DNA from 3 places in the Brevibacillus sp. NL20B1 genome. Region 3 is predicted to be linked to each of the others. Evidence: riboswitches for the same ligand, from Rfam matches in the RefSeq annotation. Region 3 holds a riboswitch; each other region holds the start of a gene.
What was found. A riboswitch is a leader RNA that binds a small molecule or an ion and turns the genes downstream of it on or off. The one in region 3 is predicted to bind lysine.

Region 1 (10,529 bases), on a different contig from region 3:
CCCTGTGTTCACGAGGTGCCTGCGGAAGAGAATCAGCGGCTGGTGGAAGAGATCTGCCGTTTTCTCGACGGCGGCCACGAGGCGGTCAAGCAGGAGCTGACGGAAAAGATGCTGCAGGCAGCGGAAAACATGGAGTTTGAACGCGCCAAGGAGCTTCGCGACCAAATCCGCAGCATCGAAGCCGTGATGGAAAAACAGAAGGTGACGTTTACCGACACGGTGGACCGGGACATCATCGGCTTTGCTGTCGACAAGGGCTGGATGTGCATCCAGATCTTTTACATGCGGCAGGGCAAGATGATCGAACGGGAGACGACGTCGTTCCCGTATTACGGCGACGAGACGGAAGATTTCATGTCCTACGTCACCCAGTTTTACTACGACAAGCAAAACGCGCTGCCCAAGGAGATTTTGCTGCCGGAACGAAGCGAGCCGGAGTTGCTGGCGGGGTGGCTGGGCGTCAAGGTGTACGCGCCCAAGCGAGGGAAAAAGCGGGAACTGGTGCAGATGGCGTCCGAAAACGCGCGGATTGCCCTGCAGGAAAAATTTGCGCTGATGTCCAAGGACGATGCGCGGACGATCCAGGCGGTGCACAATCTGGGGCACATCCTTGGGATTGGCACGCCGCACCGCATCGAGGCATTTGACAACTCCAACATTCAGGGCACGACACCGGTGTCAGCGATGGTGGTCTTTACCGATGGCCGGCCGGACAAGAAAGAGTACCGCAAATTCAAGATCAAAAGCGTCGAGGGGCCGGACGACTACGGGGCGATGCGGGAAGTGATTCGCCGCCGCTACACCCGCCTGCTGAAGGAAAGCCAGCCGCTGCCCGATCTCATCGTCATCGACGGCGGCAAGGGGCAGATCAGCGCGGCGATGGACGTGCTGGAAAACGAGCTGGGTCTCTACATCCCCGTCTGCGGCCTGGCCAAGGACGAAAAGCACCGGACCGCGCAGTTGCTCTACGGCGATCCGCCGGAGCCGGTGGAGCTTCGCCGGGACAGCTACGAGTTTTACCTGCTGCAGCGAATTCAGGACGAGGTGCACCGTTTTGCCATCACATTTCACCGGCAGGCGCGCAGCAAGACGATGCTATCGTCACGGCTGGACGAGATTCCCGGTGTTGGCGAAAAGCGGCGCAAGCTGTTGTTCCAGCATTTTGGCTCGCTGAAAAAAATGCGTGAAGCGACCGTGGAAGACTTCCGGCAGATCGGCATCGGCGACAAGCTGGCCCGAGAGATCCTGCGCCACCTGCGACAACAGGCGGACGGGGATGCAAACGGAGCATCCGGCGAAACAGACAAAAAGGCTGACGCCTGACGAGTGCGGGCATCAGCCTTTTTTACGTGTGTCATCCAAGAGCCCGCGTCACGGCTTCCTCCGCGTGGATGCGTGTGGAGTCAAACAGCGGCACAAGCATATCCTCCGGTTTGATCAGCAGAGTGATTTCCGTGCAGCCGAGGATGACGCCCTCCGCTCCGCGGCGAACGAGGCCGTCCATTACCCGCAGGTACTCCTGCTTGGACTTTGGCAATACGTTTCCCAGGCACAACTCTTCAAAAATAATGCGGTTGACGATGGCGCGGTCAGGCTCGTCCGGCACCAGCACTTCTACTCCGTATCGGCGCATCCGTTCGCGGTAGAAGGGAAATTCCATGGTGTAACGGGTGCCCAGCAGGCCAACGCGCCGAATTCCGCGCTGAACAATCCGCTCTGCCGTGGCGTCGACGATGTGCAGCAGGGGAATTGTCACCGCTTGTTCAATCGCCTCCGCGTTGTTGTGCATGGTGTTGGTGCAGAGCACGATGAAGTCGGCTCCCGCCCGTTCCAGCGCCTTTGCCGCATGTGCAAGCGCTGCACCGGCGTCGTCCCAGCGCCCCTCACGCTGAAACGCCTCGATCTGTGCAAAGTCGACGCTGTACATGATGCAGCAGGCGGAGTGCAGGCCGCCCAGGCGCTCTTTGACGAGCTGGTTGATCAACCGATAGTATTCGAGCGACGATTCCCAACTCATTCCTCCAATCAGGCCGATCGTCTTCATTCACATACCCCCAACATGAAATCTATGAAATTGAGAAATAATATACAATTTTCGGTATCATCTGGCAATAAGGGCTATGACAGAAGTTACGGCTCGTACAGGCACGGACTTTACCATGATGCTGCAAACTTTAATGAAATTTCTGATTGAACCGCCTTCGTACACGTGGTATAATCCCATACAAACAGCATAACAAGCCTCACTTCCCGTTAGGAGTGAGGTAGAGGCGCGAAAACCATGAGTACCTCCCTGAGATCGGGCATCTGTGACGGGTACGGGAAAGGGGAATTCGCCGAAGTACGGAGAAAGGCCCGCTTCCTCCGTGCTGGGTCTGCGTTGAATAAGCGCAGGACTGTCATCCGTGCAATTCCCGTTGCCGGATGGAGAGCTATCTCACGATGTCGGTTGAGAATGGAACAGGGGATGTTCTGTCATGCTCAACTGTTCACGTGGCCAAGGGAAGGAGGAACCGGTATGTCGAACTGGCAGGCAGTGACAGGTGTATCCTCGTCGCTGCCTTTTTTGCAAGAGTGAGAAATAATAATAGTGAAACGAAGATGGCCTGAGAAGATGGCCTGATGAAAGAAGAATCCAAAGAGATATGTGAACATGTTGAATAGGAAAAGGGAGAGAAGCCGCATGGGGTTGATCGTGCATAAATACGGAGGCACCTCCGTAGGTACCATTGAACGGATTATGAAAGTAGCGGACCGGATTATTCAATATAAGGAAGCTGGACACGACATGGTCGTCGTCGTGTCGGCAATGGGCAAGTCCACAGACGTGCTGGTGGATATGGCCAAACAGATTTCCCCCTACCCGTCGGAGCGGGAGATGGACATGCTGCTGGCGACTGGCGAGCAGGTGTCGATTGCGCTGTTGGCGATGGCGCTGCACCAAAAGGGGTATGACGCCATTTCCCTGACGGGCTGGCAGGCGGGAGTGACGACCGAGTCGATCCACGGCAAGGCCCGGATCACCCATATTGAGACGGAACGAATCCGAAGGGAACTGGCGCGCGGCCGGGTCGTCATCGTGGCTGGATTTCAGGGCGTCAGCGAAGCAGGCGAGATCACCACGCTGGGCCGCGGCGGTTCGGACACGTCCGCGGTGGCGCTGGCAGCCAGTCTCAACGCGGACAAATGCGAAATTTTCACAGATGTGGCCGGCGTCTACACTGCCGACCCGCGTGTGGTTCCGACGGCGAGCAAACTGGACAGCATCTCGTATGATGAAATGCTCGAACTGGCCAACCTGGGGGCGGGCGTGCTGCATCCGCGCTCGGTGGAGGCAGCCAAGACCCACAAGGTCCGGCTGGTCGTCCGCTCCAGCTTTACGACAGAAGAAGGCACGTACGTAGAGGAGGGTGCGCATATGGAAACAGGAAGAGTAGTTAGCGGCGTCGCCCACGACGAAGACGTCGCAAAGGTGACGGTTGTGGGGATGCCTGCACGCGTAGGCACGCTGTCCCGGCTGTTCAACACGCTGGCGGATCACCAGGTAAACGTGGATATCATCATCCAAAGCTCGTACGACGCGGCCGTGACCAACATTTCCTTCACGGTGGCAGGAAGCGACTTGAAAAAGACGCTCGATACGCTGAACGCCCACCGCGAGCAGCTCGGTTTTGAAAAAGTGGAATGCGAAGAGGGCTTGTCCAAGGTCTCGATTGTCGGAGCCGGCATGGTGAACAATCCGGGCGTGGCCGCCGAGATGTTCCGCGTGCTGGCCGAGCAGGAGATCACGATCAAAATGGTTTCCACGTCTGACATCAAGGTGTCCTGCGTCATCCCGGCGGAACACACCGAGCGGGCCGTGCGCTGCCTGCACACCGCATACGGCCTCGACGTGGCGGAAACAGCTGTCGTACACGGAGTATGACCCGCTGACAGCCCAATACGGAACACACATGCTGTCCCCCTTTTTTCGCCGCGGAAAAAGGGGGATTTTCTTCTGGTGGGATGTTTGCGGGAAATCGCGTGGCAGCGGCAGCGCGATGCCTCGCCTCCCCGCTCCTGCCCGGTCGGCTCACTTTCGTCCCGGCCAGACCTTACCAGTGAACGGTAATCAGGACGCTGCCCGTCTCCTCCGTCTCCATCCGGGTTTTCATCTCCCGCTGCTTCCAACGGCCGACAGCACCGGCGATGATCCCGCACTCCAGAGAGAGGGAACGGTTGATGCGTTCGGGCGACATGTAGCGATAGATGGTATGGGTCAGCCGATAACGAATCTGCCGCTCCCCGTCTTCCAACAGGTCCAGTTTGCCCAGCCCCAGACGGATAAAGGGAAACACCAGACCGTTGGCGGAGCGGATGGGAATCTGCCTCCCCATTTCCTTTCCCAGCCAGTGGAGAATGGGCGGTTCGCTTTCGCCCAAAAGCGAGCGGGTGAGGTGCTCGCGCAGTAAGTGATAGCCCAGATAGGGCATGTGGATGCGCTCAATATCTGCGATGATGCGGGAAGGCAGCAAGGCTTCCAGTTGATCCGGTTCTTTCACGTCACGACCCTCCTTCCCGGCTGCAGGCCGCGCGAGGCTTGTCCCCTGTCGGACCTTCCTGCGGCCGCCAGGTCTATTACAGCCGGTTTGCTCTACCTGTTTGGTAACAGATTATGAGAGAGCGGCCGAATCTATGACAGATTCATAGAAAAATCGGACGATTAATACGTGTAATCCAACAATGGAATTAGTCTATTCACTGTCTTGACGCTCTCTGTAGACAGGAGTACAATTGGTTGTGGTTCAACGTTTTGCCCAACTTTTTTCCGTTTTCCGACACAATTTGTCTGGCTGTGTAGCAGGGGGGCAGGCAGCTGCCGTCATGTCTAACCGGCTGGGCAATGGGTTAGGATAGTGGGGAAAAGATTAACCAAAGAACGCTACTTACAATTGAAAGGGGGACCATTGTATGGCAAAAGGCCATAGCTTTCTGAACCACAAGCTGCATTCTCTTCTCGGTTTGTTCCCAATCGGGCTGTTCCTCTTGTTCCACTTGACAGCGAACTATCAGGCAACCCGGGGACCGGAAGCTTTCAACCAGGTAGTAGGAATGATTGAAAACGTTCCATTCCTGCTCGCCGTGGAATTCATCTTCATCTACATTCCCATCCTGTTCCATGCTGTGTACGGGATCTACATTGCCTTCCAGGCGAAACACAATGTGGGCAGCTTCGGACATTTCCGCAACCACATGTTCCTCTGGCAGCGCCTTACGGGAATCATCACACTCATCTTTGTCGCTTGGCACGTGTACGAAACGCGCATTCAAAAAGCGCTGGGTGCCGAAGTGAACTTTGACATGATGACCAACATTCTCAGCAGTCCGCTGATGGTTGTCTTCTACACGATCGGGATTCTCAGCACCGTGTTTCACTTTTCCAACGGGCTCTGGTCGTTCCTCGTACACTGGGGCATCACCGTCGGTCCACGTTCCCAGCGTTTCGCCACTTATCTGACCATGGGCATTTTTGTAATCGTTTCGCTCATTGGCTTGCGGGCGATGTCTGCATTCATTCTGTAGGGATTGGGGGACTCATTCATGGCAAAAGGTAAACTGATCATTGTCGGCGGCGGCCTTGCCGGATTAATGGCTACGATCAAAGCAGCAGAAAAGGGCGTTCCCGTACAGTTGTTCTCCCTGGTTCCGGTAAAGCGTTCTCACTCTGTCTGTGCCCAGGGTGGTATCAACGGTGCGGTGAACACCAAAGGGGAAGGCGACTCCACCTGGGAGCACTTCGACGATACCATTTACGGCGGCGACTTCCTGGCCAACCAACCGCCTGTTAAAGCAATGTGTGACGCCGCACCGGGCATCATCTACATGCTCGACCGGATGGGTGTCATGTTCAACCGTACACCGGAAGGTCTGCTGGACTTCCGCCGTTTCGGGGGGACCAAGCATCACCGTACCGCGTTTGCCGGTGCAACGACCGGACAGCAGCTCCTCTACGCGCTGGACGAGCAAGTGCGCCGCTTTGAAACGGAAGGTCTCGTGACCAAGTACGAATACTGGGATTTCCTCGGGGTTGTTCTGGACGATGCCGGCACCTGTCGTGGGATCACGGCGCAAAACCTGCGTACCGGCGAGATTCAATCCTTCCGTGCCGACGCCGTCATCCTGGCGACCGGGGGACCTGGCATCATCTTCGGCAAATCGACCAACTCGATCATCAACACCGGTACGGCGGCATCTGCGGCGTACCAGCAGGGCGTCATTTACGCGAACGGCGAAATGATTCAGATTCACCCGACCGCCATCCCGGGCGACGACAAGCTGCGCCTGATGTCCGAGTCGGCCCGCGGTGAAGGCGGACGCGTCTGGACTTACAAGGACGGCAAACCGTGGTACTTCCTCGAAGAAAAGTACCCGGCCTACGGCAACCTGGTGCCGCGCGACATCGCCACCCGCGAAATCTTCCACGTCTGCGTGGATCTGAAGCTGGGCATCAACGGCGAAAACATGGTGTATCTCGACCTGTCCCACAAAGATCCGAAAGAACTGGACGTCAAACTGGGCGGTATTATCGAGATCTACGAGAAGTTCGTGGGCGATGACCCGCGCAAGGTACCGATGAAAATCTTCCCGGCCGTGCACTACTCGATGGGCGGCATGTGGGTAGACTACAACCAAATGACCAACATCCCGGGTCTGTTCGCTGCGGGTGAGTGCGACTACTCCCAGCACGGTGCGAACCGCCTCGGTGCCAACTCCCTGCTCTCCGCGATCTACGGCGGCATGGTGGCAGGTCCGAAGGCAATCGAATACATGAACGGTCTGGAACAGTCCTGCGACGTTCTTCCCTCCACGCTGTACGACAGCTACACGAAGAAAGAGCAGGAGAAATACGACAACATCCTCAAGATGGACGGCACCGAAAACGCGTACCTCCTGCACAAGGAACTGGGCGAGTGGATGACCGACAACGTGACCGTCGTGCGCTACAACGACCGCCTGAGAAAGACGGACGAAAAAATTCAGGAACTGATGGAGCGCTACAAACGAATCAACATCAACGACACGAGCAAATGGAGCAACTCCGGCGCAACCTTCACTCGTCACCTGTGGAACATGCTGGTGCTTGCCCGCGTTATCACGATCAGCGCATTGATGCGCGACGAAAGCCGCGGCGCTCACTACAAACCGGAGTTCCCGGAACGCGACGACGAGAAGTTCCTGAAAACGACGATGGCCAAATTCAATCCGGAGACCACCGCACCGGAGATCTACTACGAAGACGTGGATATTTCGCTGATTCCGCCGCGTAAGCGCGACTACACGTCCGACAAGAAGAAGTAAGAGGGGAGGGAACTGATCATGGCCGAAAAGTTTGTCCACTTGATTATCACTCGTCAAGACAGCCCTGACAGCACTCCGTACAAGGAAGAATTCAAGATTCCGTACCGTCCGAACATGAACGTGATTTCGGCGTTGATGGAAATACAGCGCAATCCGGTGAACGCGCAAGGTCAAAAAACGACACCGGTCAACTGGGAATCAAACTGTCTGGAAGAGGTGTGCGGCGCGTGCTCCATGGTGATTAACGGCAGACCGCGCCAGGCGTGTTCCGCTCTGATCGACAAGCTGGAGCAGCCGATCCGTCTGGAACCGATGAGCACCTTCCCGGTACAGCGCGACCTGTCCGTAGACCGCAGCCGCATGTTCGACGCGCTGAAACGCGTCAAGGCATGGATTCCGATCGACGGTACCCACGACCTGGGACCGGGTCCGCGCATGCCGGAAGTGGAACGTCAATGGGCGTACGAACTGTCCAAGTGCATGACCTGCGGTGTCTGCCTGGAAGCGTGCCCGAACGTCAACCAAAAATCGGCGTTTATCGGTCCGTTTGCCATCTCCCAGGTGCGTCTGTTCAACCAGCATCCGACTGGTGCGATGCACAAACATGAGCGTCTGGAAGCGCTGATGGAAGACGGCGGCATCGCCGACTGCGGAAACTCGCAAAACTGCGTGCAGGCTTGTCCGAAAGGCATTCCGCTGACGACTTCCATCGCTCACATGAACAAAGAGACGACCAAACACGCGCTGAAGAAATTCTTCTTCTCCTGATTTTTTCAGGGGATGACAGACAACAGGCGTGCAAACCGTTGCTGTGGTTTGCACGCCTGTTTGCATGTCGGCATCTGCCTGGAATCATGTTCGAGCCGTTTTCCCGAGTGAGCGCCGTGCGATGGTTACGCGGCTTTCTGTTCGGCTGCCTTTTGCTCCCGTGGAGACAGCTTGATCTTGCCGAGGAACATGGCGAGCACGGCGCCTGCCAGGATAAAGACAAGTCCGACGAGATACACCTCATGGAGCGAGGCGACCATGTCCGTCTTGAGGATTGGCAGCAGAAACTGCCGAATGTTCTCCGGAATGGCGGCCAGCGCCTCCGGGCTCAGCAGCATGGAGTATAGGCCCTGCGGGTTCGTCTGAATCATATTGGAGAACTGCTCCGCCATGCCGTGAGCCTCCTGCGGCAGTTTTTCCAGACGCGGCATGAGGTCGTGCGTCAGCAGGGCGGTCGAGCGATGGTTCATGACCGCTCCCAAAACGGTCATGCCAAACGTTCCGCCGATTTGTCGGAAAAACTGGCTGGAGGATGTGACGACCCCCCGCTGCGATTTGGGGAAGGCTTCCTGCAGCGCGATGGTAATCAGCGGCATCACCAGCCCGATTCCCAATCCCAGCACGATCATGTACGCCATGGCTTCCCATTGGGAAGTGGTTACGACCATCGTGGACAAGAGCCAGAAGCTCACAGCCATCGTGATCATCCCGACCAGCATTTGCGTGCGGACGCCGATTTTTTTCACGATCCGGCCCCCGATGATACTGGTCAGCATCATGGCCAGCATCATCGGCACCATGATGGTCCCGGACTCGGACGGGCTGATGCCGACGATGCCCTGCATGAATAACGGCACGAACATGATGGCGCCAAACATCCCGACCGACATGAGAAACCCGATGCCGTTCAACAGCGAAAAGGTTTTGTTCCGAAACAGATGCAGCGGCAAAATCGGCTCAGCTGTTTTCGACTCCACGATCACGAACGCGATCAGAAACGCGGCTGAGAGAGCAAACAGCGAGAGAATCTGCCACGACGCCCAGGGGAAGTCCTTTCCGCCAAACGTCAGAGCGAGAAGCAGGCTGACGACGCCGCCGGTCATGGTAAACATGCCCCAGATGTCAATGTTGACCGGTCCGTTCAGCCGCTGCGATTTAAGTGCCGATGCAATCAGGATCACGGCGAGAATGCCGACAGGCAGATTGATGTAAAAGACCCATCGCCAGTTCAACGAGTCGACGATCCAGCCGCCAACCTGAGGTCCCAGAATGGAGGAGAGGCCGAAGACTGCGCCAAAGACCCCCTGCCATTTGGCCCGCTGCTCGCCGGTAAACAAATCGCCGACGATGATCATCGCCATCGGCATCATGATGCCGCCGCCGATGCCCTGGATCGCGCGGAAGATGATGAGCTGGTTCATCGACTGGGCAGCTCCGCAGAGGACAGATCCGACCATGAATAGAATCAAACCGGTCACATAGATCACTTTTCGGCCGATCAAGTCCGCCAATTTGCCGGTGATCGGCACGACAGCGGTGGACGTCAGCATGTAGGCTGTAGTCAGCCAGGTCATGACCCCCAAGCCGCCCAGTTCGCCGACGATGCGCGGCATGGCGGTTCCCACAATCGTATTGTCCAGCGACGCAAAGAACATCGCCACTAACAGTCCGACAATGAGAAGTCCGCGTTTTTCCTGTTGTTCTTGCTGTTCTTGCATATGATGTCACTCCTTCTCATGTGTTGCGATACGGGCCAGCTTCTCGAAAAGCTGGACGAGCGCCTCCAGCTCATCCGGACTCAGATGGCGCAGATAGCGTTCAATGACCGCTTTTCGCTTTTGTTTGGCCTGCTTCAAGATGGTTGCACCTTGTTCGGTCAAGCGGATGGTCACGACACGCCGGTCGTGCTCGTGCCGATCTCGCTGGACGTAACCGTGTTTCAGCAGCCGGTCTACCATTGCTGTGATCGCACTCGGTTTGACGCACATGGCGTCCGCCAAGTCGCTCACGGAACCCGGCCCCTTTTTGGCGAGCATATTTAGGATGTAAAACTGCGGACCGGTCATATCCGTTGACGATTCCGCCAGTTCCTGTCCTATTTTTCTCATCGTCGTGGTAAAGGCGATCTGAAGCCGCTCAGTCGCTTGATCCAAGTCCAGTTGATCCATGTCACTCACCTTCCATTATCAACGACACTTCAATTTCTATCGTTAAAATTTATCGTGTCTAATATTTAACGTATTTAAATATATAGCGCGCCAACGCATTTGTCAATCTGTTCGCCCATCCGATTTCTGGGAATACGAATCTCCCTTCAAAGGAAAACTGAAAGAAATGGATGTTTTTTTTTGGGGGGCAGACGATGAAAAAACGGATCTTGTGCATCGGGATGGCACTATCCCTGCTTCCGGCGCAGATGGCGG
Region 2 (10,529 bases), on a different contig from region 3:
CAAGTACGCCGTAGCTATAAACGATTGAATTATCGATGCCTCATCAAATAGATGTCTATTATTCATGCTTTGTACATATACATATTTCTCCCTTTCTACTAGACGCCCTAATTTCATTTAAGTAGCTTTTCCAATAGCCAAGTATTGCTCGGCGTGATATCCTTTAATAAATCTTTCGGTAACCCCAAAAGCAAAGCAAGCAAAAAAATAAACCACCAGCACTGAAGTGACCCCAAAAAGTTAGACAGTAATTTTAGTTAAGCCGCAAGTAAGGTTTGAGTTCGGTATTGCACTGGATTCAAGCCTTTTAATTTTGCCTTGATGCGTTTGTTATTATAGTAGTCGATGTATTTTGCCAACTCTTGTTTAAAATGCTTAATGCATTCAAACTCTTGCATATTATAATAATTCTGATTTCAGGATACCAAAGAAGTTCACAGCATTGTCATGACAGTTTCCTTTCCGCGACATACTCTGCATAACGTTCTTCTCTTTCAATGCATGTTGGTACTTGCTCATTTGGTAATGCCAGCCTTGATCTGAGTGAATAAGCGTCTTCACTTTCGGGTAGATAACTGAAGTCAAATAGCCGTTGACCTGCTTTGTCAACGGCTTTACACTTTCATCTCGTCTTGTCAAAAATCAATTGCAACGTGACCCCCGGTCACGCACGACGCGCTCCTTCCTCCAGCGCCTCGTCGCTTTCCGGAAGCTGGCGGATTGACGCGATCAAGCGCGCGATCATCTCCCGCTGGCGTGCAGTCTCCTCGTCGTCCCACTGCAGTGCATCGGCCATCAGCCTGACGACCTGCTCCGCCTTTTCTTCCGCCTTGTGCAGTTGAAAATACGTCCAGCCGGTGCGCAGCCGCAGGAAGTCCACGGCGTGCACTGTCATCTCCTCCTCCACGGCGTACTGAATCTGCGCCCGCAGCAGCTGTTCGGGGGTGAGCGGCGGTTCCGGCAGCCGGTCGTAAATCCGCAGCGTGTTGGTGCCGTATGTGTCGAGCCACTCCTGCGCCGTATGGCGATCGACGCCTTTTTCCATCCCCATCCGCAGCATCTCCTGCTTCCAGTCTTCATACCGCTCCCATCCTCGCCGCTCTCCGCCGCTAATCACGATCCGGTCGGTCGTGCAGCCGGGAAAGGATCGGCCTTTCCGCTCCTGCAGCCGCTGCGCCACCAGATCGACCACCTTCTCCGCCATCTTGCGGAAGCCGGTCAGCTTGCCTCCTGCAATGGTGATCAGTCCGGAAGGGGAATGAAACACCTCGTCTTTCCGCGACAGTTCCGACGGTCCTTTGCCCTCCTCGTAAATCAGCGGGCGCAGTCCGGCCCAGTGGGAGAGCACGTCCTGCGGCTTCAGCCTGACATCGGGGAACATCGCGTTGACCGCACGCAGCAGGTAGTCGCGATCTTCCACGGTGGTGCGGGGCTGGTCGATGTCGTTGCGGTAGGGCGTGTCGGTCGTACCGATGTAGGTGACCGCGCCGCGCGGGATGACAAACACCATGCGTCCGTCCGGGGTGTCAAAATACGCCGCTTGCGACACCGGCAGACGATCGTAGGCGACCACCAGATGGACGCCTTTCGTCAGGTAGAGGCGCTTGCCGGCAAGCGAGCCGTCCAATTGTCGCAGTTCGTCCACCCAGGGTCCGGCGGCGTTGACGATGCAGGCGGCGTACAGATCAAACGTCTGGCCCGACACGCCATCCGCGACGCGCACCCCCGTCAACCGGCCGTTGTGGTAGAGAAACTGGCGCGCTGCCGCGTAATTGACCGCCCGCGCTCCATGTGCCACCGCCGTCTTCATGATGTCGAGCGTCAGCCGGGCGTCGTCCGTGCGGTATTCCACGTAGAGGCCGCCTCCTTTGAGCCGGTCCCGCCTGAGCAGCGGCTCCTGCCGGATCGTCTCGTCGCGGCTGAGCATTTTCCGCCGCTCCGCTCGCTCCACGCCGGCCAGCAGGTCGTACAGGTAGAGGCCGACCGACGTAGCCAGGTAGCCGTACGTTCCCCCTTGGTAGATCGGCAGCAGCATCGGGGCGGGAATGACCAGATGGGGGGCGTTTTTGTACAGGATGGCTCGTTCTCTCCCCACTTCCCGCACCAGCTTCACTTCTCCCTGCTTCAGATACCGGAGCCCGCCGTGAATCAGTTTGGTGGAGCGGCTGCTCGTCCCCGAACCGAAGTCCGCTTTTTCCACCACGCCCACCTTCATGCCGCGGACGCTGGCGTCCAGGGCGATGCCCGCACCGGTAATCCCGCCGCCGATCACGAGCAGGTCAAGCGTCTCTCCTGCCATTTCCTGAAGTACAGCCAGTCGGCTGCTCGCTGAAAATGTCTTGTTCACACAAAAGCCTCCTCTCCGGCGGGAACAAAGCCTCCCTGCTGCTTCGCCCGCGCCGGTTCTTCTCACGCGCTTCAATGGTTCATCATGAAAAAACCCCCGTGAAAAGTGCAGCCTGCCGTCATCAGACAAGCTGTCCTTTCAAGGGGGTTCTCCTGTTCTCTTCCCTGTATCCTATTTATAAAAATGATCAAGAAGACTTGCGATACAACACGCCGCTAGTACCACAGTTCCTTGGTGCCGACCGATACAGCCAGCGCCCCGGCGGCAAGCGCGTCGTCAATTTCCTGCTTGGTGCCCACCAGTCCGCCGGCAATGATGGGCAGCGGCGTCAGGTCAGTCATCTCCCGGATCACTCGCGGCATCACCCCAGGCATCACTTCGACCGCGTCCGGCATGCTCTGCTCCACGACCTTGATGCCTTTGATCACGGCGTTGCGGTCGATCAGAAAGATGCGTTGGATTGCCATCAGCCCCATCTCCTTGGCGACCCGAATCAGGTTGCTGCGGGTGGAGATGATGCCGGTCGGAGCGATGTATTGAGCCACGTACGCCACGCCGCTTTTATCGGGCGCGATGCCTTCGATGAACTCCATGTGCAAAAAGACGCATTTGCCGGCCTGCTTGATCCGGTCGACCAGCTCCTTGACGTTGAAAATCGAGCCAGTCAGCAGAAAGACGATATTCACGTCGCTGTTGATCGCGTCATCCACATCGGCTTCCGCTTGAACCGCAGCGATGGTCTGGTGTTCGACTAGATCGACAATAGGATACATCCGTTACCCTCCAGGTCAGGTTGGTTGTACCTATTATACCACCAGTTTCTAAATATTCACAATTTCTTTAATGCTATTTAAAATGTAGCGCGGACGGTATTCGCTCCGCTCGGCCATCTCCCTCGTGGAGATTCCGGTCAGCACGAGGACGGAATTCATCCCGGTATCGTTGCCCATTTTAATGTCTGTTTCCAAACGGTCGCCCACCATGTAGCAGGAAGCGTAGTCCAACCCCAGGTGGCGGACGGCCTCTTCCGCCGCGATCGGAGAAGGTTTGCCCACCACGAGGTCGATCGGCCTGCCCGTCGCCCCTTCCAATGCGCCGATAAACGCGCCGGTGTCCGGGATTTGTCCGTCTTCCAGCGGGCACGTCCGGTCCGGGTTGGTGGCGATCACCTTTGCTCCCCGTACCGCCGCCTGATACAGCGTGTTCAGCGTCTCGTAGCTGAACCGCCGATCCCACGACAGGACGACGTACTGCACATCGTACGGGTCGTCGCTCATGACGATGCCATGGGCCGCCAGCTCGTCACGGATCGGCTGCTCCCCGATGACCAGCACCCGCTCGCCCGGCTGCAATACCCGCTGCAGATACCGGGCCGTGATCAGCGAAGAGTTGAGCACGTCGTCCACTGTTGTGGGGATGCCCATGTTTGTCAGCTTCTCCGCGTAGGACTGGCGGGTGGCGATCGGCTTGTTGGAGAGGAACACCACCTTGTCGCCGCGCGCTCGCAGCGTCCGAATCGCCTCCGCCGCCCCCTCAATCAACCGATCACCCAGATAGACCGTACCGTCGAGGTCAAAGATAAACCCTCTCATTGTCCGTTCTCCTTAGTACAGTTGGTCTTTGGTCAGTTTTTTTGCCAGAGACTGCAGTGCGATGACAATGGCGATGATCAGGATCGCCATGGCTGAAGCGGTGTAGTACTCGCCCCGCAGCAGGTTTTGAAACACAGCCAGGCTCATCGGCGCCCAATCCGTCGGCGCCAGCAGCAGCGAGATGCTGGTCTCCTTGATTACCGTCACGAACACCAGGATCGCACCTGCCGCGATGCCCGGCAGCATCAGCGGGCCGATGACCGTAACGGCTGCCAGCAGGTTGGAGGCGCCCAGGTTGACGGCCGCTTCTTCGATGTCTTTGCGGATCGCCATCATTGAGCTCATCGTCGAGCGGATCATGTACGGCATCCGCCGGATCGTGTAGGCGACGATCAGCAAGAGGGCGGTGCCGGTCAATTTCAGCGGCGCCGTATTAAACGTCTGGATCAGCGCAATTCCCAGGGAAATACCCGGCACGATCAGCGGGATCGACGAGACGAAGTCAAGTCCGCCGGAGCCGCGCCGCACCACGAAGTAGGAAACAAACGTGGCAATCACGACGCTCAGCACCAGCGCGCCGGCCGCCAGCACCAGGCTGTTCACAATATTTTTATGCGACGTGCTGAAAATGGTCAGATAATGCTTCAGCGTGTAGCCGTCGGGCAGGGCGTGATGCCCCCAGGTGGTCGCCAGCGACGAGAGAAAGACGGAACCGACGGCCAAAAGCGGCACCAGCATCACCAGGAAAGTGTAGACGGTGAGCACGGAGACGACCCCTTTGTGGTCATTCAGCTTCTGCCGCGTCGGCTTGCCCGAGATGGTGCCGTACTCCTTCCCTTTGACCACTAACCGCTGCAGCCAGAAAAAGAAGGCGGCCACCAGCAGCATGATGACGGTCAGGACGGCCGAGCCCGCCCAGTTGTAGAAGCCGGCGATCTCGCGGTACGCTTCGACCACGATCAGGTTCAGGTCTTTGGGCGCCAGAATGATCGGCGTCCCGAAATCGGAAAAGCTGACGGTAAAAATCAACAGCATGCTGGAGACGATCCCCGGCACGGCCAGCGGCAGGGTCACCCGCAAAAAGGTGTACCAGCCTTTCGCCCCCAGGTTTTGCGACGCCTCCTCCAGCGTCAGGTCGCTGATCTTGAACGCCGCCACCATCGGCCACAGCGCGTAGGGAAAGAAGAAAAAGACCTGTACCAGCACGATTCCCAGCATCGACTGCACGTCAAACAGCACGCCTTCGCCGCCCAGCGACCGGTAGATGTGGTTGACCCACCCGGTCTTGCCGAACATCAGCGTAAACGCGTAGGAGGAGATGAACGTCGGCACCACCAGCGGGATGGTGCAGAGCGCGGCGAAGAACGGTTTCCACGGCATGGTGGTGCGGGCGAAGGCGTAGGCGATCGGCAGCACCAACACCGTCACCAGCAGCGCCACCCCCGTGCTCAGCTTCAGGCTGTTCATCAGCGCGGCAAAGTACCCGGTGCCTTCCACCAGCGACGAGTACGCGTCCAGCGACAGGTTGGAGAGCTTCTTCAGCGTGGACATCAAGATTTTTTGACTGGTCAGGCTGCCAAACAGGTTGACCGGCTCTCCGGTCAGGCTGACGAGCAGGATGGAAAACAGCGGGACCAGCAAAAACACGAGGAAAAAAAGATACATCAACCATTTCAGCACGGTAAAGCCGCTGAGGGCAAAAGAGTACCGCTGTTTCATAAGATCACCACGACATTCGGATCGATTGCCAGCTTCACGTTCGTCCCCGCTGGCAGCACCGGGCTGCCCGCTTCAAAGGTTTTGTCCACTTCCATCTGCAGCTGCCCCACCTGCACGTCGTAGCGGATGGTCGCTCCCAGATAGGTGGACATCAAGATCGTGCCTTCCAGCAGGTTGTCTCCCGCATCCGCCTGCGCCTCGTCTGCAAACAGACGGATGCTTTCCGGCCGAATAATCACGTCCACTTCGCTGCGGTTGGTCGAAAACGCGGAGCGGATGATTCCGTCGCCGACGAGCTGCAGCACCGTGCCCGCCTCGCCGGACTCCTTCACCGTCGCTTTAAAGATGTTGGACGAGCCGACGAAATCGGCGACAAACGTGGAGGCTGGCTGGCTGTACAGGGACGTGGGCGTGTCCACCTGCACCAGTTTGCCGCCCTGCATCACCGCCACGCGGTCGGCCATGCTCATCGCTTCTTCCTGGTCGTGCGTCACGAAAATCGTCGTGATCCCCACTTTCTGCTGGATGCGCCGAATCGTGACGCGCATGCTGTTGCGCAGCTTCTTGTCCAGGTTGGACAGAGGCTCATCCATCAGCAGGACGGCCGGCTCCATGATCAGCGCCCGGGCCAGCGCCACGCGCTGCTGCTGGCCGCCCGAAAGCTGTCCGGGCAGTCGGTCGGCGAGGTGGCCAAGCTCGACGAAGTCAAGGGCGTCACGCACCTTTTGTTCGATCTCCTTGTCCACTTTCCCCAGCTTGCGGTTGAGCATGTGGGCCAGCACGGACAGCTTCGTGCCCAGGCCGCCCTGGTAAAAGCGGCGCACCTGCAGGCTGTAGGCGACGTTTTCAAATACGCTGAGATGGGGAAACAGCGCGTAGCTTTGAAACACCATGCCGCAGTTCCGCTGGTTGGCGGGCACGTGGCTTACATCCCGCTCCCCGATGAAAATCTTTCCTGAGGTGGGGCTTTCAAAACCGGCCACACAGCGCATGGTCGTCGTTTTGCCGCAGCCGGATGGCCCTAGCAGAGCGAAGAATTCGCCTTCGCGAATCTCCAGATTGACGTCTTCCAAAGCGGTGATTCCGTTGAATTGCTTGTGCAAGTGCTCGATTCGAACCGACCCCATGCAAGAGCCTCCTTACTGGAATTTTTGCCGCCACTCGTTGCGCACCCGGTCGTAGTTGCTCACGACCCAGTCGATGTCCAGCTCCTGCGCGTGCGGGATGACTTTCTCCAGGGTAAGCGGCGTTTTCGACTCCACGTCTTTGGAGATCGGGATGTGGTACCAGTTGGCCAGCGTTTGCTGCCCTTCCTTGGACAGCAGGTAGTCGATCAGCGCCTTGCCGCCATCAGGATTCGGGCCGTCTTTTACGAGCGACACCGGGTTGACGATGACCGGCGTCTTGTCCGGCACGATGAAATCGATTTTCTCCCCCTTGGCCTTCATTTCGTACACCATGAAGTCAAAGGCGATCGCAATGTGCGCCTCCCCTTTGGCTACTGCTTTGGAAGGTGCGGAGCCGGAGTCGGGCATGGCGCTCATCTGTTCCACCAATTTTTTGAAGTAGTCCCAGCCCTGCTCTTCGCCGCGGGCCATCAGTTGACTCAGCACAGTGAGGGTGGCGGTGCCGGACGCGGCGGGGTTGGGCATCTGGATTTTGCCCTTCCATTTGGGGTCAAGCAGGTCGTCCCAGTTTTTCGGCGCCTCTTCCGGCTTCACCAGGTCGCTGTTGTAGGCAAAGCCGAGCACGAACACTTCCGCGCCGATCCACTTCCAGTCCTTGTCGCGGAGCTTGATGCCGTCCCGCACTTCCGGCCAATCCTTGATTGCTTCCGGCGTGTACGATGTGATGATGTCCTTGTCCTTGGCCGCTTCAAACGGCAGGAATCCTCCGCCGCCGTACCAGACGTCCGCCTGCGGGTTGTCTTTTTCCGCAATCATGCGGTTGACCAGCACGTTGGTCCCCGCGTACTGCACGTTGATGGAAGACCCTTTGAAAGCCTTTTCAAAATTGAGACCAATTTCTTTGGTCATATCCGGCGTCTCAGGGGAATACAGCGCGATCGGGCCCAGTTCTTTTGTTCCTCCCGATCCGTCTCCCGCCGGTGTGCTGCCGGACGAAGCCTCCTGGCCGGAGGAGCACCCTGCCAAGGCGACAGTGGAGAGCAAAACGGCTGTGGCTGCTACGTTCAACCATTTTTTCAACATGTGTCAGACCCCTCTTTCTGTGATTGTTGATCGAATAGTCAAACAGTTTCCGAGGAAAAAGAAAAACCCTCACGTAGATAAACACATCCCCCTTTGGGAGTGTGTTTACGGGTAAGGGTTTCTCCGTTTCTCCGCCTAACCGTATGGGAAAATATGCTATCCGATCAGTGTTTCTTCCAGTATAACCAGTTTCTTTTCTATCTGTCAACGAAAATGATCGAATTTTTCGGACAAGTCAGTCTAGAATGAAGGAAATTACTGGGTCCCAAACGTAAATAAATAGGTATGCGGAAAATAGTTTTGAGTGAAGGAGTCCTTCCCCCGCTTACCTTGCTTTTGTTGTGATGTTGGGGCAGCCGTTTTATTTCATCAGAAAGCTTGTAAAAAATGAATATCTCATGGCTGTTCTTATGCATGTTCTTCAATAAAAAATCATTTCAGCTAATCGCTTTGTATGCAAAACGACCTCTTACAGTTTTTAGTGCTTGATTTTGCCGCGATTTTCTATATACTTGAACCGTAACAAAACTTCACAGATTATCCTCATCACATGCGATGGGGATAGAGGTCGCGGCTTTTATATGATTCTGGCACGAGATCCAGAGAAGATCGATGACTCCAGAGGAGGGAAAAGCCGCCGAAGTCCGCTGTGCATTCTCTGGGCACACGGGCTGGGGCTGTACTCGAAAGGGGCAGAACTGTCACGTTTGCGAGCCGGGCAAACGTGATGTGCTATCTTCAACGAAGGCTTGGTGGGGATGTAACAGTACCGCCCTGTTCGTTGGGGCGGTATTTTTTATGTCCGACCTTCCTTCTGACTATCTTTGTAGAAAGGTCGTGCAAGCACTCATGGAATCCAATCAACTGCAGCGGGGCCTCAAGGCCCGACATCTGACCATGATCGCCATTGGCGGCTCCATCGGCACGGGGCTGTTTTTGGCGAGCGGCGGCTCCATCCACTCCGCCGGTCCGGGCGGCGCACTCGTCGCCTACGCGGCCATCAGCCTGATGGTCTACTTCCTGATGACCAGTTTGGGCGAGATGGCGGCGTTTCTCCCCGTCTCCGGTTCATTTTCCACCTACGCGACGAAGTTCGTCGATCCGTCCCTCGGCTTTGCGCTGGGGTGGAACTACTGGTACAACTGGGCCATCACCATCGCCGTCGAGCTGTCAGCCGGGGCCTTGATCATGAAATACTGGTTCCCCGACACGCCGTCCATCTTGTGGAGCGCCCTGTTCCTCGCGCTTATGTTTGGTCTGAATTATTTGTCTGTAAAAGGATACGGCGAATCGGAATACTGGTTTTCCCTCATCAAGGTAGCGACCGTAATCATCTTCATCGTCATCGGCCTGCTGATGATCTTGGGCATCATGGGCGGTGAAGCAGTCGGCTTCCGCAACTTTACCGTCGGCGATGCACCGTTCAACGGCGGCTTCATGGCGATGCTCGGCGTCTTCATGATCGCCGGCTTCTCCTTCCAGGGGACGGAGCTGGTCGGGATCGCTGCGGGTGAAAGCGAAAACCCTGCCAAAAACGTGCCGAAAGCGATCAAGCAGGTGTTTTGGCGCATCCTGCTGTTCTACATCCTGGCGATCTTCGTGATTGGGCTGTTGATCCCGTACGACAACCCCAACCTGGTCAACGGCGACATCGAGAACATCGCGATCAGCCCGTTTACGCTGGTGTTCCAAAAAGCCGGACTCGCCTTTGCCGCATCCGTCATGAACGCCGTCATCCTGACCTCCGTCCTGTCGGCGGGCAACTCCGGCATGTACGCCTCCACCCGCATGCTGTGGACGCTGGCCAAGGAAGGAAAGGCGCCCAAGCTGTTCAGCAAGGTAAACAAGCGGGGCGTTCCGGTTAATGCGCTGCTGCTGACTGCCAGCATCGGGATGTTTGCGTTTCTCGCCTCCCTGTTTGGCGACGGGACTGTCTACATCTGGCTGCTCAACGCCTCGGGGATGTCCGGGTTTATTGCCTGGCTGGGCATCGCAATCAGCCACTACCGCTTCCGCAAAGCGTTTGCAGCCCAAGGCCGCGATTTGAACGAACTGCCGTACCGGGCGAAGTGGTTCCCGTTTGGCCCGATTTTCGCATTCGTCGTCTGCTGTTTCGTCATCCTCGGCCAAAACTACACCGCCTTCACCGGGGAGACGATCGATTGGAACGGCATTCTCGTCTCGTACATCGGCCTGCCGCTGTTTTTGATCGTCTGGCTCGGCTACAAAGCCGTGAAAAAGACGAAAGTGGTGCCGCTGCGGGAAGTGGATCTCTCCACGGACGAATCTACAATATCCAACTAATCGGTATAGCAAAGGCCGGGGAACCCCCGGCCTTTCCTTTTTTACGACAGTCGCTGCACGAACCGCCCCATCCGTTCCAGCGCCTTCCCAAGCTGATCCAGGGAAGTGGCGTAGGAGCAGCGGATGTGGCCTCTGCCGCTGTCGCCAAACACATCACCCGGCACCACGGCCACCTTTTCCTCCATCAGCAGCCGCTCGGCAAACTCGCCGGCATCCAGCCCGGTGGACGCGATCGAAGGAAACGCGTAAAACGCCCCTTCCGGCTCGTGGCAGGACAGGCCGATCTCCTTGAATCCCTGCACGACGAAATTGCGCCGCTGCCGGTAGCTTTCCACCATCCTCTCCATGTCCGCCTGA
Region 3 (10,529 bases):
ACGAGGTGGAAAACGAGATGGCCAACGGAACAGGCGAATTGACGGTGAACGGCGTCAATCACAGCTACGGGACGGGCAAGATCAAGGTGCCCGTGCTGTTCGACATCAATCTGCACGTCGACAAAGGGGAGTTTGTCGCCCTGTGCGGATCGTCCGGATCGGGCAAGTCGACGCTGTTGAACCTGCTGGCCGGTTTGACCAAACCGGACGAGGGGAGGATTTTCGTCAATGGGGAAGAAATCTCCCGCTTGAACGAGAATGAACTGTGTCTGTTTCGCCGCCGGTGCATGGGCTTTATTTTTCAATCGTACAACCTGCTTCCCAACCTGACCGCGCTGGAAAACGTGGAACTGCCGCTGATTTTTGCCGGCGAAAGCCGCAAAAGCAGACGGGCCAAAGCAAAGGAGATGCTGGAACGCGTCGGGTTGGAAGGGCGGATGGACCACAAGCCAAACGAACTGAGCGGCGGGCAGCAGCAGCGGGTCAGCATCGCCCGCGCCCTGGTCAACCAGCCCAGCATTGTGCTTGCCGACGAACCGACCGGGAATCTGGACAGCAAAACCGAGCAGGAAATCTTGGCGTTGATGAAGCGGATGAACCGCGAAAACGGCACGACGTTTATCATCGTCACGCACGAACAGGAAGTGGCGGAACAGTCCGACCGCGTCATCTATCTGCAGGACGGACGGGTCGTGCAAAAACGGACCAAACCGGCATGAGAGAGGGCATGAGGTGAACCTACTGTGAAACTTCTGGATTCGTTTCGCATCGTCTGGCGAAACTTGTGGCGCATGAAGCTGCGCACGGCGCTGACCTCCGTCGGCGTCATGATCGGGACGGCCGCGATTGTGGCGATGATCGCCCTCAGTCTGGGACTGAAGGAAAATGCCGTCAAAAGCCTGGAGAACTTCGGCAACCTGACGGAGCTGGACGTAGAACCGGCGTATTGGAATTACGAAAAGGACGAGCCTATCCCGGACGACCAGCGGAAAAAGCTGAACATGGAAGCAGTGCGGGTGATCAAGGGCATACCCGGCGTGGCGGCGGTCATGCCGATCAAGCGGATACACGGGGAAACCAAGCTGAAAGTGGGCAGGCGAGAAGGGTATGTCGAGGTAGTCGGAGTGGACGTGCACGAATCGGCCGCCTACCGCAAGGATGACGTGGAAAAAGGCAGCTACCTGAGCGGATCGCCGCAGGAAATCGTCGTGGCCTACCGAGTTCCCACCATTTTGCGGGACGTGGAAAAGGAGCGGCGGGAAGCGCGGCGGAGAAGCGCGGACGCCAAACGGGGCGGGGGAATGGAGATCATGCGCCCTGGTTTTAACGGTGGCGATGCCCCTCAGTCGTTCAATCTCGTCGACAAGACGGCTACGATCGTGCTGACGCGCGAGTACCGGATCGACGACGAGCCGCACTTCGAAAAGAAAGAAATCCGCGTGAGAGTCGTCGGCCAACTGCGGCAGGACGACAACCACCGCTACGGACACGCGGTCTATGCGCCGCTCAGCCTGGTAAAAGAGATCAACGACTGGCTCAACCGCACCCGGGGCGACGAATTTGGCGATGGAGGCGGCAGCACCCGGCGCAACCGCGAGACTGCGAAGCAGGACAGCTTTGAGTTTGACGAGATGACGGTGAAGGTGGAATCGCGCGAAAAAGTGGAGAGCGTTGTGCAGGCGCTAAAGGAGCGCGGGTTTGAAGTCTGGTCGCCGGCTCGCGAACTGGAGCAGATCAACAAGTTCTTCTTCATCATCCAGATCGTGCTGGGCGGAATTGCCGCCGTCTCGCTGTTGGTCGCCACGATCGGCATTGTCAACACGATGATCATGTCCATTCTGGAACGGACCAAGGAAATCGGCATCATGAAGGTGATCGGCGCCACCGTGTACAACATACGCTGGCTGTTCCTGATGGAATCAGGCTTCATCGGATTGATTGGCGGACTGGCCGGCCTCGGCATCGCCTGGGGAGCGGTGGAGCTGGTCAACCACTTTGGAGAAGCGGGCGGCATCATGGACAGCCTCAACATCGGCTTCGGCGGACCCGAGGGAGAGGAGAAACTGCGCCTGGCCATCATTCCGACGTGGCTGTCTCTGTTCGCCATCGGATTTTCGTTTGTCATCGGTTTGCTGGCGGGTATTTTCCCAGCCATCCGCGCCTCCCGGTTGAGCGCGCTGCAAGCGATTCGATCTGATTAAAGAATGTGGGGATAGGGAGTATGAAAAAGAAAACGTGGATCATTCTTTCGGCAGTCATTGTCCTGTTGGGCGGTGGCGGATACGCTGGCTATCACTATCTCGGCTCCAAAGACGCGGCAGCCGAACAGACTCAGGAGGAGCCGCCCTCCTTTCCCACCGCAGTCGTGGACAGGGGGGACGTGAAAAAGACCATTTTTGCCTCTGGTACCGTGGAAGTAAAGGCGCGCGAGGAAGTAAAACCGGAACTGTCCGGCAAGGTGGAGCAGGTCTTCGTGAAAGAAGGGCAGCGCGTGAACAAGGGAGATCCGCTGTTCTCCATCGACAGTTCGGACGCCGCCCTGGAGCTGCAAAAGCAGGAGTTGAGCATTGTCCGCGCCAAGCGGGAATTGAACGATTTGAAAAACCGGAAGGACAAGATTGTCTTTTCCATGGGCGGCAAGGTGAAGGAAGTGCTGGTCAAGGAAGGAGACACGGTGACGCCGGATACCGTGGTCGCCAAACTGGTTGACACCGAACACCTGAAGATTACCGGAAAATTTTCCGCCTTTGAAGCAGAGCACTTCAAGGTGGGCCAAAAGGTGAAAGTGTTTATCTCCTCGTCGATGATCTTTCTCGACGGAACGGTGACCAAGGTCGACCTGGTCGGCAAGAAGGAAAAAGGCGTCGGTGGCGTTCACGACGTGGAAGTGCTGGTGAAAAAGCCGGGAGCTCTGTACGTGGGAGACCTGGGAGAGGTACAGTGGGTCAATCCAAACGGCGTTCTGTTCGCCAGCCAGGTGGCGACGCCGTTTGAAGACCCGGACGACGTGGAGATTGTGGCCGGTACCCACGGCAAGGTCGGCAAGGTGGAAGTGGAAAACGGCGACGAGGTCAAGGCGGGTCAACTGCTGGCGAAAATGGACATGTCCGCCTCCGAACTGGACCTGAAGGAGAAGGAACTGTCCTTGAAAGAGTCGCTTTTGTCCCTCGAGCAGAAGAAGCGGGAGATCGCGAAAAAGCAGGTGACGGCGCCAATCAGCGGGGTAGTCACCAAGGTGGAGGTCAAACCGGGAGAGACGCCGGACTCCAGCAAGCCGGCTATGGTCATCATGGACAGCAGCGCCGTGTATTTTGTGGCGGGTGTGGATGAAATCGACATTCCGTCCATCAAGGTGGGTCAGACGGCCGAGGTGTACGTGACGGCGTTTGGCAACAAGCCGTTTATCGGCAAGGTCGTGGACGTGCCCAAAGAGGGGACGAAAGAGGACAAGTCGGTGCGCTTCGCGGTGAAAATCGAGCTGACTGATGCCGCTGAGATGAAGCACGGCATGACCGGCGACTGCGACATTTACGTCGAGAAAAAGGAAAACGTGCTCCGGCTGCCGCTGCAGGCGGTCGAAGTGCTGGAGGACGGCAAGGGAACGGTCATGGTGAAGGATCCAAAAACCGGAGAGCCAACGCCAAAAGAAGTGGAGATCGGGATCGAAGGAGCAGAGTTCATCGAAATCAAGAGCGGCCTTGAGGAAGGCGAGGAAGTGCTGATGATGAACGGCGGCGACGTCTTCTAGCACGGCCGCGTCGGCACGCCTCCGGCTCAAATGAAACCCGCCTGCTTGTGCCATTGCGGCAGAGCAGGCGGGTTGTTTGTTTGGACGCCCTGCTGTTCAGCCAATCCGCTTTACGGCAGCGGCCTTTGCTCGGGCGGCTTGATGGCGGCGACCCGGATTCGACAGTAGTCCAGGACCCAGGAGCCGTCGCGGAACAAGGCGGGACGCAGCCGTTCGGCGATCATCGCGCAGGTTTCGTCTTTTTCCTGCGGAGGCATGTCGGCAAAAAACGGGCCGCAGAATGCATCCAGCCAGTGGCGCAGCCCCTGTTCCCCGTCCGGGAGCTCTGTGGGCCGTTCAAAGTGCTGCGCCAGTTTGATGACAAAGCCCTGCTGTTCCAAAAGCCAGGTGTAGGCGCCGATGCCGGGGAAGTACCAGGGGTTGCAGCTGTCCGCATCGCGCCCCTTGTCTGCCAGGACGGCGCGGATGGCCTGGACGACCCGTTCCACGTTGCCCGCTCCGCCAAATTCGGCCACGAACCGTCCGCCCGGCTTCAGCGCCAGCCACACCTGGCGGATGACCGCTTCCGGCCGCTTCATCCAGTGCAGGGCGGCGTTGGAAAAGACGGCGTCAAACAACTCCTCCGTCACAAACGTCTCGGCGTTGGCGACGAAAAACCGCAGCGCAGGGTATTTGCTCCGCGCCGTGTCAATCATCTCGGCTGACAGGTCCATTCCTGTCGGCACAGCCCCGGCCTTGGCCATCTCGGCACAGAGATCACCTGTTCCGCAGCCCAGGTCGAGAATCGTTTCCCCCGGCTGCGGCTGAAGCCATTCCAGCACGCCTTTGCCAAACCGGGAGACAAAGTCCAGCTTGCTGTCGTACAGCCGTGCGTTCCAGCGGTTCTCTACATGCATGGAAAATCCCTCCTTGGTATCGTTGTACCAGTGGAGGGGTTATTCGTCAAATCTATAAAAATGATGAAATATATAGTTTTTACCTATTTATGCTCCTATATTCGGTCAAGATACAGCGTGGTTACCGAGGTGGAGTCGCCGTTTTTTATTTCTTCTTCCGTCGCCTTTTCTTCCAACTCGTCCATCTCCATCCCGGGCGCGATGGTCGGTTCGTGCTTCGGATTGCGATTCGGTTTGCGCTCGTCCGTCCGCTTGTCCATCGATCCTGCCTCCTTTCATTTGGGCTGTCCCTAGCGTTTGCCGGCAGCGCCAGCATTATGCCTGTCCCGGCAGCCGCCTTGTGGCGGGATGGTGAAAGCGGTACGATAAAACCAGGGAAAAGATGCCGGATGTCGGCAGGGAGGAGGAACGTATGGAGCCGATTATGCTGCGCGGCCATCATCTACTGTGCGTTCACGGGTTTCAGGGGATGGGGTACAGCCCCGCGTTTGTCGCCAAAATGGGGGAAATCGTCGAGCGAATCCGCGATCCCCGGCAGGATTTTCCCATCCGGGTTGTGCGGGACTTTGACGACGCGTGCCAGGCGTGTCCCAACAAGGGAGCGGAACGGTGCGAAGCTTCCCCCGATTCGGAAGAGCACGTGCAGACGCTGGACCGAAACGTTCTTACCCATCTGGGCTTGACCGCGGGAGAGGTCTACCTCAAGTCGGAACTGGTGGAGCGCACCCGCCGCCTGGTGGCACCGGACGATCTGGCCTTCCTCTGCGCCGGGTGCTCCTGGTACGAATACGGCGTGTGCCGCGAGGGCATCGCCCGCTTGTGCCAGACAGAGGCCGGCAGGCAGGAGCGGAAAACCGCCCCATAGCCGGAAAGGAGAGAGAAAATCGTGACCGACGAAGAGCGCAGCGTATTGGAAAAGCTGGGGTTCCGGTTGGAGGACGGCGCGGTGAAACATCTCAAGCTGGGGATCGTAGAACGATGTGAGGTCTTTGAGGGATTTGCGTCTCTCGCAGAACTGGAGACCTTTGCAAAAGCGATGCTGCGCACCCGCTGCCGGTTACGTAAAACGGCCGCACAGCCGGGCAGCGAGGGGCAGACGCGCGGGTAAGGAGATGAGTAGAGTCAGCATGGAGACGAGAGAGATGCTCTTGCGGGCGTTGAACGAAGTGGAAGCGTGGGAACGGGATCAGAAGGACCTGTGGTTCTGGGAAAAGCTGGGTCGGCTGCCGTTTGTGCTGTTGGACCGCATTACGCCTGCCGTCGTCAGGGAAAAGCTGGGGACGGCTGTCGATGAAATGGCCGCCTTTTTGGAACAGGGGGGTACCTATCTGGTAAGCGATGAGGCGGTGTATGCGCGGTTTCAGGAGGCCCAGCAGGGGAAGGGACGGCCCAAGCAGGAGGACGTCAAGGGATTGCCGCTGGCCAGCATGGACCAGGTGGCAGCGGAAATAGTGTCATCCCGCGCCGCATTTGCCACGGTGCAGGGAGCGACAACGGGGTTGGGCGGCCTGTTCACCCTGGCGATCGACGTTCCGCTGCTGTTGGGCACCTCGCTCAAGGTGCTGCAGGAGATGGCACTCTGTTACGGATACCGCCCGGAGGAAAAACGGGAGCGGCTGTTCATCGTCAAATGTTTGCAATTTGCCTCTTCCGACATTGTCGGCAAGCGCGCGATCCTGGAGGAGCTCTCCCGCTTTGACGAGCCCGAAAGACAGCGGGATGTCATTGCCCAACTGCAGGGTTGGCGGGAAGTGGTGGTGACGTACACGGAAAACTTTGGATGGAAAAAGCTGTTTCAGATGGTACCGGTGGCGGGCATGCTGTTTGGCGCTTACCTGAACCGCTCCACCGTGCAGGATGTGGCGGAAACGGGCCGGATGCTGTACCGCAAGCGGCGGATTCTGGAGCGGCTGAGGCAGGAAGAAGCCGGAACCTGACGGGCAGGATGTCCCGTGCGCTCCGGCTTTCCCGCTGCCAGGGCGGCACGGGACTGGCCGCTTTACGCCCACTCCTCGCTCGTGATCGCGAAGATCAGGTGGTCTTCCCAGACGCCGTTGATCTGCAGATACCGAAGCGACAGCCCTTCCCGGCGGAAGCCGGTCTTTTCCAGCACGCGGATGGAGGCCGTGTTGCGCGGCATGACCGCCGCCTGTACGCGGTGCAGTTCGGCTTTGGCAAACGCAAAATCCAGCACCTGCCGGACGGCCTGCGTCATACAGCCGCGTCCGCCACATGACTGGTCGAGAAAGTAGCCGATGGTGGCGTTTTGCCAGGCGCCACGCACGATGTTGGTAAGGTTGACGCGGCCGATCAGCTCGTCGCCTTCACGCAGAAAAACGCCAAATGCGTAGGCGGTACCCGCCGCGAAGTCGCGCTCGGCGGACGCCAGCTGCTTCCGCTGTCCCTCCAGGGTAAAAAACGACGCGGGACGGATCGGTTCAAACGGTTGAAGAAACGCCTGATTGCGAACGCGCAGGTCCAACAGGGCCGGTGCGTCATTTGCCGTCAGGGGGCGGATGTACACGCTGGGTGCCTGTGAAGACATGGGGCGGTCCTCCTTATCCTCTTGATAGAATCTGGACCGCCAGTGTATCACGTATGCGTCCTTTTTGAAAAGACGGCTTGGCAGATTGGCCGGAACCGTACGGATGGGGCGCTAGCGCTCTTTTGCTACATCAGCGACTGTGCAAACGAACGTCCGAATTCCCGGCAGGTTTCCTTCTCCTGGGCGGACGGGGACAGTTCCACCTTCAACCCGTTCAACGGGACGTCTGCGCCCAGCGCAGTTACTTTTTCCAGCAGAATGTCGACGGCGGCTCCCACTTTTTCGTAGCCGGAGTCGCAAGAGCCGAATACCGCCGCTTTTTTGCCCCGCAGGTCAAGCCCTTCCATCTCTTCGTAAAAATCCAGAAACTCGTCTGGCAGTTCTCCGTCTCCCCACGTGTAGGCACCAAGCACAATGCCGTCATAGTCGGCCAAATCGGAAGCGGAGCAGTCCAGCACTTCCTTTACCTCCGGTTCGATTCCCGCCGAGCGAATGCCCTCGACGATCGCATCGGCCATCTCCCGGGTGTTTCCTGTCATGCTTGCATAAACGAGAATAATCGTTTTCATAAGCCCTCCGAATAGATAATGGTTATCATTTTCAATTACAAGATAATGAAAATGATTATCGTTGTCAACTATTATGTTTCGCTTCTTCTTCATTCAGATGTTGCCACCCGGGGAGGATTTTGATAGAGTAAAAGGAAATTCCATAACCATTAACAAATAGAGGTGCGCTGCGGAAGAGTACGTCTTGCCATACAAACGCGGGGGGCGTGGAAAGACGGAAAGGCCAAGGCGCCGAAGTTCTGGCCGTACCCCTCGGACGGCGAGGGCTGGGGTTCCCGTGAACAACGGTCGCCCTGTCATGAAAGGCACGGCCTTTCGTGGAGCGCTATTTACGGTTTGCTTTCAGGTATCAAAAAAGCAATGAGGATAGCGTCTGCACTCATTGCTTTTTCTACATTTTCACATACATGTGATGGAGGAGATTCACAGTGAACATGATGGATGCGCATGAAATTATCTCGTTTATTCAAAAAAGCGAAAAGAAAACGCCGGTGAAGGTATACCTGAAAGGGGAGCTGGACGGCATCGACTTCGGCCCAAGCGCCAAAACGTTTATCAGCAACGGCACGGGCGTGGTCTTCGGCGAATGGAAGGAAATCGAGCCGGTGCTGCAACAGCATAAGGATAAAATCGCCGATTACGTGGTGGAAAGCGACCGCCGCAACTCCGCCATTCCGCTGCTGGACACGAAAGGCATCCAGGCGCGCATCGAGCCGGGCGCGATCATCCGCGACCAGGTGAGCATCGGCAACAACGCCGTCATCATGATGGGTGCCGTGATCAACATTGGCGCTGTCATCGGAGAAGGAACGATGATCGACATGAACGTGGTGGTCGGCGGCCGCGGCACTATCGGGAAAAACTGCCACATCGGTGCCGGTGCAGTCATCGCAGGCGTGATCGAACCGCCGTCCGCCCAGCCTGTCGTGATTGAAGACGACGTGGTAGTCGGTGCCAACGCGGTAATTCTGGAAGGCGTTCGCGTCGGCAAAGGTTCCGTCGTGGCTGCTGGTGCGGTCGTCATCGAGGACGTTCCGCCGAACGTGGTCGTGGCTGGCACTCCGGCGCGCATCATCAAGCAGATCGACGAAAAGACACGCTCCAAGACGGAAATCAAGCAGGAGCTGCGGCAACTGTAGGAGCGTGAGTGAGAAGATGGCTACGGACTGGCGTTCACTCGACGAACAGTACATCGTCCCGACGTACAAACGGCTGCCGATCGCAATCGCCAGAGGAGAGGGCAACTACCTGTACGACACCGACGGCCGGGCGTATCTTGACCTGTTTACCGGACTGGCCGTCAATGTTCTCGGCCACTCACATCCGCGGATTGTCCAGGCGCTCCGGGAGCAGGGCGAGCGGTTTTTGCACATCTCCAACATCTTTCTCAACCCGCCGGCGATCCGGCTGGCACAGCGGCTGATCGACAACACCATCCCCGGCAAGGTCTTTTTCTCCAACTCCGGGGCGGAGGCGACGGAAGCGGCGATCAAGCTGATTCACAAATGGACAAAAGCGGAGGGGGCCGGCCGGTCGGGTATCGCCGTCCTGCGCAATAGCTTCCATGGGCGCACGCTGGGAGCGGTGCGGCTGACGCGGCAGCCCCATGTCTATCAGGATTTTCCCCAGCCTGACTTTCCCGTCTACGAGCTGGATGCAGAAGACGCAGAACAGCTTCGCGCCGTCTGCCGCAGCGAAAAGCCAGCCGCCCTCCTGATGGAGCCGGTGCTCGGCTCCGGCGGTGTGGTGCCGCTTTCCGAAGCGTTTCTGCGGGAAGCGGAGGCGATCTGCCGGGAAGAGGGCGTGCTGTTTGCCATGGATGAAATCCAGACCGGCATGGGACGAACGGGTCGTCTGTTCGCGTATCAGCACGCCGGAGTGACGCCTGATTTGATCCTGTTTGCCAAAGGAGTGGGCGGCGGTCTGCCGCTCGGCGGGGTGATCGCCGGCCAACGGCTGATGAATCTGTTCAAGCCGGGGGATCACGGCACCACCTTTGCGCCCTCGCCGCTCTCCGCCGCGCTGGGCAATGCGGTGCTGGACGAATTGCTCGACCCGGCTTTTTGTGACCAGGTGAGCGACGTGATCGGCTACCTGTGGGGCCGTCTGGAAGAGCTGAGACACCGCCTGCCGGAGCAGCTTCATGCACTGCGCGGCAAAGGGATGATGGTGGGCATTCCGCTGAACGTTACACCCGAAGAAGCGGCCCGGCTGCAGCAAAACCTGCTGGCTGCGGGCTTCCTCGTCGACGTGACGCAAAAGACGATCGTCCGCCTGCTGCCTCCGCTTACCTTGAAGCGGGCAGATGTGGACCGGTTTATCGACGAGTTTGCCCGTCAGCTGACGGCGCTCGGCACCGGAAAGGAAGTGTAGAGGGATGACCGATTCTGCGTTTGTGCAGATTCGCCGCGACTTGCATCAAATACCTGAACCCGGTTTTGCGGAGTACAAAACGCAGCGCTACCTGCTGGACTATCTGGAGCGGCTGCCGCAGGAGCGCCTGCAGATCAGGACCTGGCGCACCGGCATTCTCGTCAGGGTGCGCGGGCTTCATCCCAGGCGGACGATCGCCTGGCGGGCGGACATGGATGGTCTGCCGATCCGGGAGGAGACGACCTATCCGTTCCGCTCCAAGCACGAGGGGTACATGCACGCCTGCGGCCACGACATGCACATGGCGATCGGGCTGGGCATTCTGACCCATTTTGTGCACCATCCCGTCGATGACGATCTGCTCTTCGTGTTTCAGCCGGCCGAAGAAGGACCGGGCG

Region 1: it holds a riboswitch for lysine, as region 3 does, so the genes downstream of both, KDN35_RS10980 (aspartate kinase) here and dapD (2,3,4,5-tetrahydropyridine-2,6-dicarboxylate N-acetyltransferase) in region 3, are expected to answer to the same signal.
Region 2: it holds a riboswitch for lysine, as region 3 does, so the genes downstream of both, KDN35_RS15830 (amino acid permease) here and dapD (2,3,4,5-tetrahydropyridine-2,6-dicarboxylate N-acetyltransferase) in region 3, are expected to answer to the same signal.

Annotation. Positions count from the first base shown of each region.
Region 1 is NZ_JAGTPT010000013.1:95,685-106,213, forward strand. It holds gene uvrC (excinuclease ABC subunit UvrC) at 1-1,323, shown strand, start outside; gene KDN35_RS10975 (aspartate/glutamate racemase family protein) at 1,355-2,044, opposite strand; lysine riboswitch at 2,258-2,443, shown strand; gene KDN35_RS10980 (aspartate kinase) at 2,684-3,925, shown strand; gene KDN35_RS10985 (DUF2507 domain-containing protein) at 4,095-4,541, opposite strand; gene KDN35_RS10990 (succinate dehydrogenase cytochrome b558 subunit) at 4,951-5,562, shown strand; gene sdhA (succinate dehydrogenase flavoprotein subunit) at 5,581-7,338, shown strand; gene sdhB (succinate dehydrogenase iron-sulfur subunit) at 7,357-8,106, shown strand; gene KDN35_RS11005 (MDR family MFS transporter) at 8,232-9,824, opposite strand; gene KDN35_RS11010 (MarR family winged helix-turn-helix transcriptional regulator) at 9,831-10,274, opposite strand; gene KDN35_RS20090 (S8 family serine peptidase) at 10,469-10,529, shown strand, end outside.
Region 2 is NZ_JAGTPT010000025.1:53,710-64,238, reverse strand. It holds partial or broken gene KDN35_RS15865 (IS3 family transposase) at 258-552, opposite strand; gene KDN35_RS15860 (glycerol-3-phosphate dehydrogenase/oxidase) at 665-2,347, opposite strand; gene KDN35_RS15855 (glycerol-3-phosphate responsive antiterminator) at 2,563-3,120, opposite strand; gene KDN35_RS15850 (HAD-IIA family hydrolase) at 3,169-3,939, opposite strand; gene KDN35_RS15845 (ABC transporter permease) at 3,952-5,619, opposite strand; gene KDN35_RS15840 (ABC transporter ATP-binding protein) at 5,655-6,785, opposite strand; gene KDN35_RS15835 (extracellular solute-binding protein) at 6,798-7,868, opposite strand; lysine riboswitch at 8,423-8,611, shown strand; gene KDN35_RS15830 (amino acid permease) at 8,718-10,172, shown strand; gene KDN35_RS15825 (aminotransferase) at 10,214-10,529, opposite strand, start outside.
Region 3 is NZ_JAGTPT010000001.1:23,420-33,948, forward strand. It holds gene KDN35_RS00165 (ABC transporter ATP-binding protein) at 18-719, shown strand; gene KDN35_RS00170 (ABC transporter permease) at 744-2,201, shown strand; gene KDN35_RS00175 (efflux RND transporter periplasmic adaptor subunit) at 2,222-3,748, shown strand; gene KDN35_RS00180 (class I SAM-dependent methyltransferase) at 3,859-4,644, opposite strand; gene KDN35_RS00185 (hypothetical protein) at 4,740-4,904, opposite strand; gene KDN35_RS00190 (DUF1284 domain-containing protein) at 5,057-5,509, shown strand; gene KDN35_RS00195 (hypothetical protein) at 5,531-5,752, shown strand; gene KDN35_RS00200 (EcsC family protein) at 5,772-6,581, shown strand; gene KDN35_RS00205 (GNAT family N-acetyltransferase) at 6,644-7,189, opposite strand; gene KDN35_RS00210 (flavodoxin) at 7,315-7,758, opposite strand; lysine riboswitch at 7,908-8,094, shown strand; gene dapD (2,3,4,5-tetrahydropyridine-2,6-dicarboxylate N-acetyltransferase) at 8,187-8,897, shown strand; gene KDN35_RS00220 (aspartate aminotransferase family protein) at 8,914-10,131, shown strand; gene KDN35_RS00225 (N-acetyldiaminopimelate deacetylase) at 10,136-10,529, shown strand, end outside.